3 linked regions of the Halorhodospira halophila genome follow. The protein of the gene in region 1 binds, or shares a complex with, the protein of each later gene. Links are inferred from orthologs where the notes say so. Each region holds a gene or a part of one and is shown on either strand. Other genes may lie near its edges. The genes, in order: secY, secA and secG.

Region 1 (3,798 bases):
CGGGCGGCTTCCTTGTAGTAGTTGCGGAACTGCCGCTCCATGATGCCGTACATGCGACGGACCTTCTGCTTCTCACGCAGCTGAAGGCCGTAGTCGGACATGCGGCCGCCGCGGCGCTGCCCGTGCTGCCCCGGGGGCTGCTCGAGCTTGCACTTGGTGTCGATGGACCGGACGCCGCTCTTCAGGAACAGGTCGGTTTTCTCGCGGCGCGCCAGTTTGCACTTGGGACCAATATACTTCGCCATGGCGAGCGCTTCCTCCTCAGACCCGCCGCTTCTTGGGCGGCCGGCAACCGTTGTGCGGGATGGGCGAAACGTCGGAAATGTTGGTGATCCGGTACCCGACCGCGTTGAGCGCACGCACGGCGGACTCGCGCCCGGGGCCAGGCCCCTTGACGCGAACCTCCAGGTTCTTGAGACCGTAATCCTGCGCGGCACGCGCGGCGGTCTCCGACGCCACCTGGGCAGCGAAGGGCGTGCTCTTGCGCGACCCCTTGAAGCCGCTGCCGCCGGCGCTCGCCCAGGACAACGCGTTGCCCTGCCGGTCGGTGATGGTGATCAGCGTGTTGTTGAAGGTCGCGTTGATGTGCGCGACACCATCACTGACTGTGCGCTTGACTTTCTTCTTGCCGCCACCGCGGCTGGATGCCTTCGCCATAGGTCTCTGTTCCCGTGTTCGCTCCGAACGCGGTGCCGATCCGGCCCACGCGTTGAATGTTGCCTACCCGATCAGCGGCTGGCGGGGCCCCGACGCGGACCCTTGCGCGTACGCGCGTTGGTCTGCGTCTGCTGCCCACGCACCGGCAGGCCGCGGCGGTGCCGCATGCCCCGGTAGCAGCCGAGGTCCATCAGGCGCTTGATGTCCATCGCCACCGAGCGGCGCAGATCGCCCTCGATAACGTAGTTGCCGACTTCCTGCCGCAGCGCCTCGACCTCGGCGTCATTGAGATCGCGGACGCGCCGGTCATGCGGCACGCCGGCCGCTTCACAGATGCTCAGGGCACGCGTGCGGCCGATCCCGTAGATCGAGGTCAGCGCGACCCACGCGTGCTTGTGTGTCGGTATGTTGATTCCTGCGATTCGGGCCATGGGGCCAACTCTCCCGTGATTCGCGCTTGTTGGGTGCCGGGTCGATCCGCCGGTGCTCGCCGGTCCGGATTCAGCCCTGGCGTTGCTTGTGCCGCGCCTCCGTGCAGATGACCCGCACGGTCCCGCGCCGCTTCACGATCTTGCAGTTGCGGCAAATCCGCTTGACCGATGCCCTGACTTTCATGGTCGTCTCTCCAATACTCCGAGCGCGGCCGCTCACGGGCGACCCAAAGGCGCGAAAGGATACCAGTCCGCGCGCCCGGATGCCACCCCGCAGCCAGTTTTATCGATTCAGCGCAGCATCCCGCCGCCAGGCCGGGTGTGCCCCTTGAGGTTGGCCTTCTTCATCAGCGGCTCGTACTGGTGCGAGACCAGGTGCGACTGCAGCTGCGCCATGAAGTCCATGACCACGATGACGCTGATCAGCAGCGAGGTGCCGCCGAAGTAGAACGGCACGTTCCAGTACAGGATCAGGAACTCCGGCATCAGGCAGACGGCGGTGATGTAGAGCGCACCGACGAAAGTGAGCCGGCTCTGCACCTGATCGATGTACCGGGAGGTCTGCTCGCCGGGACGGATCCCGGGGATGAACGCCCCCGACTTCTTCAGGTTGTCGGCGGTGTCCCGCGAGTTGAACACCAGCGCCGTGTAGAAGAAGCAGAAGAAGATGATCGCCGCGGCGTAAAGCGCCACATAGATCGGCTGCCCCGGCGAGAGCGTCGCGGCGATGTCGCCGATAAAGCCCAGCCCCTCGGCATCGCCGAACCACTGCCCGACCGTGGCCGGGAAGAGAATGATGCTCGAGGCGAAGATCGGCGGGATCACGCCCGCCATGTTCAGCTTCAGCGGCAGGTGGCTCTGCTGCGCGGCGTACATCTTGCGCCCTTGCTGGCGCTTGGCGTACTGCACGGTGATCCGCCGCTGCCCCCGCTCGATGAAGACAATGAACGCGGTCACCGCCGCGGCCATGATCAGCAGCAGCAGGATCGTCGCGGTACCCAGCTCGCCGGTACGCTGCAGTTCGAGCGTGCCACCCAGCGCGCCGGGCAGGCCGGCGACGATGCCGGCGAAGATGATGATCGAGATACCGTTGCCGATGCCCCGCTCGGTGATCTGCTCACCAAGCCACATCAAGAAGATCACGCCGGTGGCCAGGGTCACCGTGGAGATAAATACAAACGCCGGCCCGGGCATGGCGGCCACACCCTGCCCCTGCAGCGCGATACTGATGCCGATGCCCTGGAAGGTGGCCAGCCCGAGCGTGCCGTAGCGCGTGTACTGCGTGATCTTGCGCCGGCCGGCCTCCCCCTCCTTCTTCAGCCGCTCGAGCGACGGCACCACCGCCGTGAGCAGCTGCATGATGATCGCCGCCGAGATATAGGGCATGACGCCGAGGGCGAAGATGGAGAGTCGCTCCAACGCCCCGCCGGCGAACATGTTGAACATCTCCAGGATGGTGCCGCGCTGCTGCTCGACCATCTGCTCGAGCGCCGCCGGATCGATACCCGGGATCGTGATGTGGGTACCGATGCGGTAGATGATCAGCGCGAGCAGTACGAAAAGCAGACGCTGACGAACCTCGGTGAGACGTCCCATCCCACCGAGGGCCCCTGCGGCACCACCTGGACGTCCCAACTTAACCCTCCTCGACGACTTGGCCGCCGGCCGCCTCGATCGCCTTGCGGGCGCCCTGGGTCACCTTGACGCCACGCACGGTCACTGCGCGGTCGATGGTGCCCGAGGCGATAACCTTGACGTAGCGCATGTTCTTGCGCACGACGCCGGCCTTGTGCAGCGCCGAAAGGTCCACCGTATCACCGTCGACGCGGGCGATCTCGTGGAGGCGAACCTCCGCGGTACGCAGGCTTTTCTGCGAGGAGAAGCCGTACTTCGGCACCCGGCGCTGCAGCGGCATCTGGCCGCCTTCGAAGCCGACCTTGTGGAAGCCGCCACTGCGGCTGTGCTGACCCTTGTGACCGCGACCGGCCGTCTTGCCCAGGCCGCTGCCCGCACCGCGTCCGGCGCGCTTGGCCTCCGGCCGGCTGCCCGGGCTCGGCGACAGTTGATTGAGCCGCATTTACGCCTCCTGAACTTCCAGCATATAGGACACCTTCCGGATCATTCCGCGATTCTCCGGGGTGTCGTCGACCAGGACGGTCTGGTGCATCCGGCGCAGGCCGAGGCCGCGCACGCACTGGCGGTGCTTCTGCAGCCGGCCGTGGACGCTGCGCCGCAGCGTTACCTGGAGCTTCTTCTGGTTAGCCATGATCAGCCCGTAATCTCTTCGACACTCTTGCCCCGCCGGGCAGCGACTGCCTCGGGGGAGTCCATCGAGGCCAGCCCGTCGACCGTGGCGCGCACCACGTTGATCGGGTTGCGCGAGCCGACCGACTTGGCCAGCACGTCCTGCACGCCGAGCACCTCGAAGACCGCGCGCATGGCGCCGCCGGCGATAATGCCGGTACCCGGCGAGGCCGGCTTCATGAAGACCTTGCTCGACCCGTGGAAGTGGGTCACCGGGTAGCGCAGGGTCGGGCCATCCAGCGGCACGGTGCGCATCCCGCCGCGCGCCCGCTCCATTGCCTTCTGGATCGCTGCGGGGACCTCGCGGGCTTTGCCGTAACCGAACCCGACTCGCCCCTCGCCGTCACCGACCACGGTCAGCGCCGTGAAGCCGAACTGGCGGCCGCCCTGGACCACCTTCGCCACG
Region 2 (4,289 bases), on another replicon or contig:
CGCCGATGGACAGGACCACGGCATCGACGTCGAGGTCGTCGATGCCTGCCCGGCCGACGGCCGCGAGGATCCGGCCCCAGTTGGGGTCGGCCGCGGCGAGGGCGGTCTTGACCAGCGGCGACTCCGCCACCGTAAAGGCCACCCGCTCGGCCTCGGCGGTATCTTGCGCCCCCTCGACCGCGACATCCACCAGCCGCGTTGCCCCCTCGCCGTCGGCGGCGATGGCCCGGGCCAGATCGATGCAGACCGCCTCGACGGCGGCCTGGAAGCGCTCGAAGTCGCCCCCCTCATCGGGCACGCGGGGCCCCCGCCCGGTGGCAGCCAACAGGCAGGCGTCGTTGGTGGAGGTGTCTCCGTCGACGGTGACCCGGTTGAACGATCGCTCGGTGGCGCGGCGCAGGCAGTCGGCCAGGGCCGCATCGGAGATCTCGGCATCGGTGGCCAGGAAGGCGAGCATGGTGGCCATGTCCGGGCGGATCATCCCCGCCCCCTTGGCGATCCCGGTCACCGTGCAGGTACCGCCGGCCAGCGTCACCTGGTAGCTGGCGATCTTCTCCCGGGTGTCCGTGGTCTGGATACCGACCGCCGCCGCCTGCCAACCGTTTTCCTCCAGCGCCTCGAACGCCCCGGGGATGCCGGCAGTGATGCGCTCGACGGGCAGCGGCTCACCGATCACGCCGGTGGAAAAGGGGACCACGGCCTCGACGGCGCATCCGGCCTGCTCGGCCACGCCACGGCAACAGGCCAGGGCGTCGGCCTCGCCACGCTCGCCGGTCCCGGCGTTGGCGTAGCCGGTGTTGATCAGCAGATAACGCGGCGCGGTGGCGGCCAGATGGCGCTCGGCGATGCGCACCGGAGCAGCCCGGAAGCGGTTGCGGGTGAACACCGCCGCGGCACGCCCCGTCTCGGGCAAGGCCATGACCACCAGATCCGGCCGCCCAGGCTTGCGGATACCGGCCGAGACCGTACCAAGGCGGAACCCCGGCACTGGATGGATCACCGCATCTGCGCCCGACATCTCAGAGCTTCCCGCAGCAGTGCTTGTACTTCTTGCCGGAGCCACAGGGGCAGGACTCGTTGCGCCCGACCTTGGGGCCCTCGCGGGCCACGGTCTCCTGCCCCCGCCCCCCGGCGGCCTGCTGCCGGCCATCGCCGCCGCGCGCGCCCTCGCCCTCGGCCGCCGAGGCGCTCCCCCCGGCGGCAGTCACGGCGCCTGCGGCGGCGGAGGCCGGCGCGGCATGGCGCATCTGCATTCGCTCCGCCTCCTGCCGGCGCTGCTCCTCGACGGCCTCCACGTCCTCCTCGGCGCGGACCTGGACGCGCAGCAGCACGCCGACGGCGTCGCGTTTCAGGCCCTCGAGCATCTCCTGGAACATGGCGAAGGCGTCCTTCTTGAACTCCTGCTTCGGGTTGCGCTGGGCATAGCCGCGCAGCCCCACCCCCTGGCGCAGGTAGTCCATGGCGGCCAGGTGCTCCTTCCAGTGCTTGTCCAGAACCTGGAGCATCACCGCCTTCTCGAAGTGGCGCACGACGCTGGCACCCGCCTCGGCCTCCTTGGCCCGGTAGGCCTTCTCGATCTCGGACTGGATGCGCTCGCGCAGGGTCTCCTCGTGGAGGCTGTCGTCCTCGTCGAGCCAGCGCTGGACGGGCAGTTCCTGGCCGAACTCCTCCTTGAGGGTACGCTCCAGCCCGGCGACGTCCCATTGCTCGTCGATGGACCCCGGCGGGATGTACTCGGAGATCACCTTGTCGACCACGTCCTGGCGGATGGCGTCCACCGTCTCGGAGACGTCATCGGCCTCGAGCAGCTCGTTGCGCTGCTCGTAGACCACCTTGCGCTGGTCGTTGGCGACGTCGTCGAACTCCAGCAGGTGCTTGCGCATGTCGAAGTTGTGCGCCTCGACCTTGCGCTGGGCGTTCTCGATCACCCGCGAGACCATGCCCGACTCGATGGCCTCGCCGTGCTCCATGCCAAGCTTCTGGAGCATGCCGGACATGCGCTCCGAGGCGAAGATGCGCAGCAGCGAATCCTCCAGCGACAGGTAGAAGCGCGACGACCCCGGATCGCCCTGACGCCCGGAGCGCCCACGCAGCTGGTTGTCGATGCGGCGGGATTCGTGGCGCTCGGTACCGATCACGTGCAGACCACCGGCATTCACCACCCGGTCGTGGCGGTCCTGCCACTCGGCCTTGCGCCGCTCCACCTCGGCCGGGTCGGGGTCATCGCCGAGCTCGGCCAGCTCTTGGTCCAGGTTGCCGCCGAGGACGATGTCCGTGCCGCGACCGGCCATGTTGGTGGCGATGGTCACCGCACCCGGCCGGCCGGCGTCGGCGATGATCTGCGCCTCGCTCTCGTTGTGCTTGGCGTTGAGCACGTTGTGCTCCACGCCGGCCTCCTTGAGCGCCTTGGACAGGCGCTCCGAGGCCTCGATGGAGGTGGTGCCCACGAGCACGGGCTGGTCGCGCTGCACGCAGTCCTTGATGTCCGCAATGATCGCCTCGTACTTCTCGTCGGCGGTGCGGTAGACCAGGTCGTGATGATCGGCGCGGACCATCGGCCGGTGGGTGGGGATGGAGAGCACCTCCAGGCTGTAAATATGCTGGAACTCGAAGGCCTCGGTATCCGCCGTGCCGGTCATACCAGCCAGCTTGTCGTAGAGCCGGAAGTAATTCTGGAAAGTGATCGACGCCAGGGTCTGGTTCTCGGCCTGGACGGGCAGGCCCTCCTTGGCCTCCACTGCCTGGTGCAGACCCTCGGACCAGCGCCGGCCGGGCATGGCGCGCCCGGTGAACTCGTCGACGATGACCACCTGGTTGTCACGGATCAGGTAGTGGACGTCGCGCTCGTAGAGGGTATGGGCCCGCAGCGCCGCATTGAGATGGTGGACCACGTTGATGTTGCGCGCATCGTAGAGCGAGTCGTTCTCGCCGATGAGCCCCTCCTCGCGCAGCAGCTCCTCGGCCCGGTCATGGCCCCCTTCGGTGAGATACACCTGGCGGGCCTTCTCATCTACGTAGTAGTCACCCGGTCCCAGCTCCGGGGTCTCCTCGGGGCGCTCCTCGGGCTTCTGCGCCTCCAGGCGCGGCACCAGCCGGGACATCGCCTCGTAGAGCTCGCCGGCCTGCTCCGCCGGGCCGGAGATGATCAGCGGCGTGCGGGCCTCGTCGATGAGGATGGAATCGACCTCGTCGACCAGCGCGTAGTAGAGATCCCGCTGGACCTTGTCCTCCTTGCGGAAGGCCATGTTGTCGCGCAGGTAGTCGAAGCCGAACTCGTTGTTGGTGCCGTACGTGATATCGGCCTGGTAGGCGGCGATCTTCTCCTCGCGGGGCTGGCGCGGCACCACCACGCCCACCTCCATGCCGAGGAACCGGTAGAGCCGGCCCATCCACTCGGCGTCACGGCGGGCCAGGTAGTCGTTGACAGTCACCACGTGGACGCCGCGACCGGTCAGGGCGTTGAGGTAGACCGGCAACGTGGCGACGAGGGTCTTGCCCTCGCCCGTTTTCATCTCCGAGATGTTGCCGTCGTGCAGGACCATGCCGCCGAGCAGCTGAACATCGAAGTGGCGCAGGCCCAGCACCCGGCGCGAGGCCTCGCGCACGACGGCAAACGCCTCCTCGAGGAGATCGTCCAGGGTCTCGCCCTGCGCGAGCCGCGCCTTGAACGCCTCGGTCCTTGCCTGAAGCTGCTCGTCGGATAGCTTCTGCAGCTCCGGCTCGTGCGCGTTGATGGCCTCGATCCGCTTGCGCAGACGCTTCAGCGCACGATCGTTACGGGTTCCGAAGACGCGTTTGGCGATGGCTGAAAACATGGGCACTCGATACAGATTTCCGGCGAAGTCAAGTCCAACAGGATACAGATAATCGGTGCGGGAGGGTAAGGCGTCGGCCGCCGATTCAGCCCACCGGGGCGCGGTCCCCCTTGCATCCGAGCGCCGGGGACCGGAGACTCCGACGACATGAGCGACCCGAAACGCTTCAACCCGGCCCGCCCTCCGCGCCGTGAGGGCAAACTGCACCGGATCGCGCCGCGCCTGGCACAGCGCCCCGGGCCGTTGCGCGCCGTCATCGACCACGCCCGTGGGCTGGAGCGGCTCGGGCGGCGGCTGCAGCGGAACCTGCCGCCGGAGACGCAGGGCCACTGGCGCCTAGCCCGACTGGATGAGGAGGAGATGGTCTTGATCGCCGACGGCAGCGGCTGGGGAACGCGGCTTCGTTACCTGTCGCGCCAGCTCCAGGACGCCGCCGAGGCGATCTCCGGGCAGCGGCCGCGGCGGGTGACCGTG
Region 3 (3,656 bases), on another replicon or contig:
ACGCCCAAACCCCGGCTCGGTCACCCCGCGGCTGAAGCCTGTCCCGGTCGCCGACTCGGTGATCCACTCATCCTGGCCGTAGGCGGCGTAGTCGACCCCGGCGACATCGGACAGCTGCTCGAAACGCCAATCGGCGGCATCACGCAGCTCGGTCATCACCGCAACCAACTCGGCGGGCCGGACCTCCAGCGTCACCTCGCCGCGCTCGAGCCAGCAATCGGTCAAACGACCACCGAAATGGCCGCGGAGCTGCTCCAACAGGCTCTCGGGCTCAGCCATGACTCTCCCTCAACGTGCGATGGTATTGGTCCGGCGGATCTTGTTCTGCAGCTGCAGGATGCCGTAGTACAGGGCCTCGGCCGTGGGTGGACAACCGGGGACGTAGATGTCCACGGGGACGATGCGGTCGCAGCCGCGCGTCACCGAGTAGGAGTAGTGGTAGTACCCCCCGCCGTTGGCACACGACCCCATGGAGATCACCCACTTCGGCTCCGGCATCTGGTCGTAGACCTTGCGCAGCGCCGGGGCCATCTTGTTGCAGAGCGTGCCGGCGACAATCATCACATCAGACTGCCGCGGGCTGGGCCGGAAGATCAGACCGTTGCGGTCCATGTCGTAGCGCCCCGCGGCGGTGTGCATCATCTCGACGGCACAGCAGGCCAGGCCGAAGGTCATGGGCCACAGGGAGCCGGTCCGCGCCCAGTTGATCAGCTTATCCGCGGAGGTCGTCACGTACCCCCGCTCCAGGATGCCTTCTACTCCCATTCCAGCGCCCCTTTACGCCACTCGTAGAGCAAACCGATCACGAGAAGCCCGACAAATAGGCCCATGGCCAAGATGCCGAACAGCCCAATGTCGTCCAACACAACTGCCCAAGGGAAGAGGAAGGCGATCTCGAGATCGAAGAGGATGAACAGAATGGCGACGAGGTAATAGCGCACGTCGAACTTCATGCGCGAATCCTCGAAGGCCTCGAAGCCGCACTCGTAAGGCGACTGCTTTTCCGGATCTTCACGCCGAGGACCGAGCACGAACCCGGCAGCCAGAGGCAGGACGCCGAAGACGAGCCCGACGACAATGAAGAGCAGAACCGGGAGGTAATTCTCTAGCATCGTTCGCCGCTCCGCTGGTGAGAACACGGGACCGGTGCCCCGCCCCCGTGTCGAACATCGCTGGAGTTTACGGAGCGGTCTCTCTCCGTGTCAACTCAGCGGCTTTTTTAACTTCCTGATTTTAAAGACGTTATCGTGCCGACAAACGATCGTGACGGTTGCGGGAAATCAATCCCGCCAACCGGCGTGACCAGACAGGGACGATCAGGGTGCGGGATATCGCGCGAGTGCGCGCTGAGGAAGGAGAGATATAGATGGTGCCGAAGGCCGGACTCGAACCGGCACGGCTTTCGCCACCGCCCCCTCAAGACGGCGTGTCTACCAGTTCCACCACTTCGGCACGTAGACAGTTGCGGTTGGGCGTTTACTCTGCCCCAACGCGGGACGCATGATAGCAACCCTGATCCCGCGATTCAATCCCGCAATCGCGGAAAAGGGGCTACTCCGCTTCACCCTCTTCCGCAGGCGCGTCCGGCTCCACCGGCTGACCCGGCGCCTCAGGCGCGGGGGCCTCCTGCTCCGCCGGCATGTCCGGAGCCGCCGGCGCCTCCGGATCCTCCTCTTCCGTCTCTTCCTCGCTCTCGAGCACGTCGTCGTCGCCAATCACCGAAGCGCCGCCGCCGATCCCCTGCGAGGCGATCACCGCCAGCCCCAGGCTGGTCAGGAAGAAGGTCGTACCCAGGGTCGCAATCAGCTTGGTCATGAAGGTCGCTGCGCCGCGCGAGCCGAAGACGGTGCTCGAGGCACCGCTGCCGAAGGCGGCTCCCATGTCAGCGCCCTTCCCCTGGTTCAGCAGGACCAGCACCACCAGGGCAACGGCGATGACGATATGGACGGCAAGCAACGCTTCAAACATGGGTCTACCTCAGCCCTCCGCGGCTGCGTTGTAAATCGAAAGGAAGCTGTCGGGATCCAGCGACGCGCCACCGATCAGACCGCCGTCGATATCCGGCTGGGCCAGGAGCTCGGCGGCATTGTCCGCCTTCATGCTGCCCCCGTAGAGGATGCGCAGCTGGTCGGCCACCTCATTGCCATCGCGCTCCGCAACGCGCTGACGGATGAAAGCGTGCACCGCCTGCGCCTGTTCCGGGGTTGCGGTCCGCCCGGTCCCAATGGCCCAGACCGGCTCATAGGCGATGACCGCCCCCTGGAAGGCCGCCCCGTCCACGGCGTCGATGGCAGCGTCGAGCTGTTCACCTACCACAGTCTCGGTGCGCTCGGCATCTCGCTCGGCCAGGGTCTCGCCAACGCACAGGATCGGGGTCAGCCCGGCATTGCGCGCCGCCACGAACTTGCCGGCCACCCGGCCGTTGTCCTCGCCGTAGAGCGTCCGACGCTCCGAGTGCCCGACGATCACGTAACGGCACCCCGCCTCGAGCAGCATGCCCGCCGACACTTCGCCGGTGTAGGCGCCCGACTCGTACTCGCTGACGTCCTGCGCACCCAGCGCCACACCGAATGGCAGCTGCGATGCGGCCGCCGCGAGCAAGGGATACGGCGGGCAGACCGCCAGCTCGGCATCGCCACCGCTGTCGGCAGCGTGCTCCGCAACGCGGCGGACCAGATCCTGGTCGCCGTTCATCTTCCAGTTACCAGCAATGATCTTGCGCCGCATGCCTAGACCCAACCCTGTCTATGGATTCCTGTGAAGCTGACGAAGCCTATCTACACAAGCGACTGAAATCAAATCGGGTCGGTGGCCGCACCCCGGGCCGCGCTGGCCACGGTCTCCGCCAGCGACTCGACCAGGCGATCCACCTGCGCCCCGTCGGCGCCCTCGACCATCACCCGCAGCAGCGGCTCTGTCCCCGACGGACGCAACAACACCCGCCCCCGTTCGCCGAGCTCTTGCTCGGCCTCGCTGACCGCTTCGTTGACCGCCGGCAACCCGAGTACGTCCACGCCACGCTCGATCGGCACATTGACCAGACGCTGTGGATAGTACTGCATCCCGGCGACCAGCTCATCCAGCGGCCGGCCGGTGGTCACCATGGCCTCGAGCACCTGCAGCGCCGAGATCAGCCCGTCGCCGGTGGTGGTCCGATCCAGGCAGATGATATGACCGGAGGACTCACCGCCCAGCACACCGCCGACCTGCAGCAGCCGCTCGAGGACATAACGGTCGCCCACCCGGGTCCGCTCCAGGGGAAGCCCCAGCTCCTGCAGCGCCACCTCCAGGCCGAGGTTGGTCATTTGGGTGCCGACCACCGGTCCGCACGCCTGACCACGGGCCACCCGGGCCGTAGCGATGATATAGAGCAGACCATCGCCATCGATCAGGCGGCCGGACCGGTCGGCCATGATCACCCGGTCGCCGTCGCCGTCGAACGCCACACCGACATCCGCGGACTCGTCCACCACCCGCCGGCACAGACGCTCCGGGTGCTGGGAGCCGTGATCGACATTGATGTTCAGCCCGTCCGGCTCGTGGCCGATGAGCACCACCTCGGCACCCAGCTCGCGGAGCACCGCCGGTGCCGCCTGGTAGGTGGCACCGTGGGCGCAGTCAACCACGACCCGGAGACCGCGCAGGTCGATGCGCCG

Evidence for each region.
Region 2: the proteins of secY (region 1) and secA are in contact, whole or in part, in a crystal structure (PDB 3DIN), measured with the Thermotoga maritima proteins. The link is inferred for Halorhodospira halophila from one-to-one orthologs. Residues at the interface, in WP_004081795.1 of Thermotoga maritima: Glu108, Gly109, Glu110, Glu111, Ala236, Glu237, Arg238, Arg239, Ile240, Thr241, Ile242, Gln243, Tyr244, Ala245, Arg246, Arg247, Val248, Thr249, Gly250, Arg251, Arg252, Val253, Tyr254, Gly256, Ala257, Ser258, Thr259, Tyr260, Leu261, Pro262; in WP_004082002.1 of Thermotoga maritima: Glu261, Ala262, Arg263, Lys300, Ala301, Arg302, Thr303, Ile304, Ile305, Leu323, Tyr324, Asp325, Pro326, Val329, Ser330, Tyr333, Ile336, Lys340, Phe345, Val349, Glu363, Phe364, Tyr374, Ser375, Gly376, Gly377, Glu393, Ile395, Thr482, Ser483.
Region 3: secY (region 1) and secG share a complex: the UniProt entries of both Escherichia coli proteins name them as parts of the sec protein translocase complex. The link is inferred for Halorhodospira halophila from one-to-one orthologs.

The regions. Positions count from the first base shown.
Region 1 is NZ_NHSN01000015.1:11,799-15,596, forward strand. Bases 533-3,420 are described here. They hold secY (preprotein translocase subunit SecY), read right to left. Parts: upstream 2,685-3,420; coding sequence 1,380-2,684; downstream 533-1,379. Other genes in these bases: rpsK (30S ribosomal protein S11), read right to left, coding at 533-657; rpsM (30S ribosomal protein S13), read right to left, coding at 729-1,088; rpmJ (50S ribosomal protein L36), read right to left, coding at 1,159-1,272; rplO (50S ribosomal protein L15), read right to left, coding at 2,725-3,165; rpmD (50S ribosomal protein L30), read right to left, coding at 3,166-3,354. Also shown: rpsD (30S ribosomal protein S4), read right to left, coding at 1-245; more of rpsK, read right to left, coding at 262-532; more of rpsE, read right to left, coding at 3,421-3,798. UniProt on the Escherichia coli protein: The central subunit of the protein translocation channel SecYEG. Consists of two halves formed by TMs 1-5 and 6-10.
Region 2 is NZ_NHSN01000025.1:316,630-320,918, forward strand. What follows is about bases 820-4,198. They hold secA (preprotein translocase subunit SecA), read right to left. Parts: upstream 3,816-4,198; coding sequence 1,020-3,815; downstream 820-1,019. Other genes in these bases: argJ (bifunctional glutamate N-acetyltransferase/amino-acid acetyltransferase ArgJ), read right to left, coding at 820-1,018; CCR79_RS10820 (DciA family protein), read left to right, coding at 3,963-4,198. Also shown: more of argJ, read right to left, coding at 1-819; more of CCR79_RS10820, read left to right, coding at 4,199-4,289. UniProt on the Escherichia coli protein: Required for protein export, interacts with the SecYEG preprotein conducting channel.
Region 3 is NZ_NHSN01000025.1:40,745-44,400, forward strand. Bases 261-3,006 are described here. They hold secG (preprotein translocase subunit SecG), read right to left. Parts: upstream 1,969-3,006; coding sequence 1,552-1,968; downstream 261-1,551. Other genes in these bases: CCR79_RS09500 (NADH-quinone oxidoreductase subunit C), read right to left, coding at 261-279; CCR79_RS09505 (NuoB/complex I 20 kDa subunit family protein), read right to left, coding at 289-765; CCR79_RS09510 (NADH-quinone oxidoreductase subunit A), read right to left, coding at 756-1,112; tpiA (triose-phosphate isomerase), read right to left, coding at 1,978-2,727; glmM (phosphoglucosamine mutase), read right to left, coding at 2,796-3,006. Also shown: more of CCR79_RS09500, read right to left, coding at 1-260; more of glmM, read right to left, coding at 3,007-3,656. UniProt on the Escherichia coli protein: Subunit of the protein translocation channel SecYEG. Overexpression of some hybrid proteins has been thought to jam the protein secretion apparatus resulting in cell death; while this may be true it also results in FtsH-mediated degradation of SecY.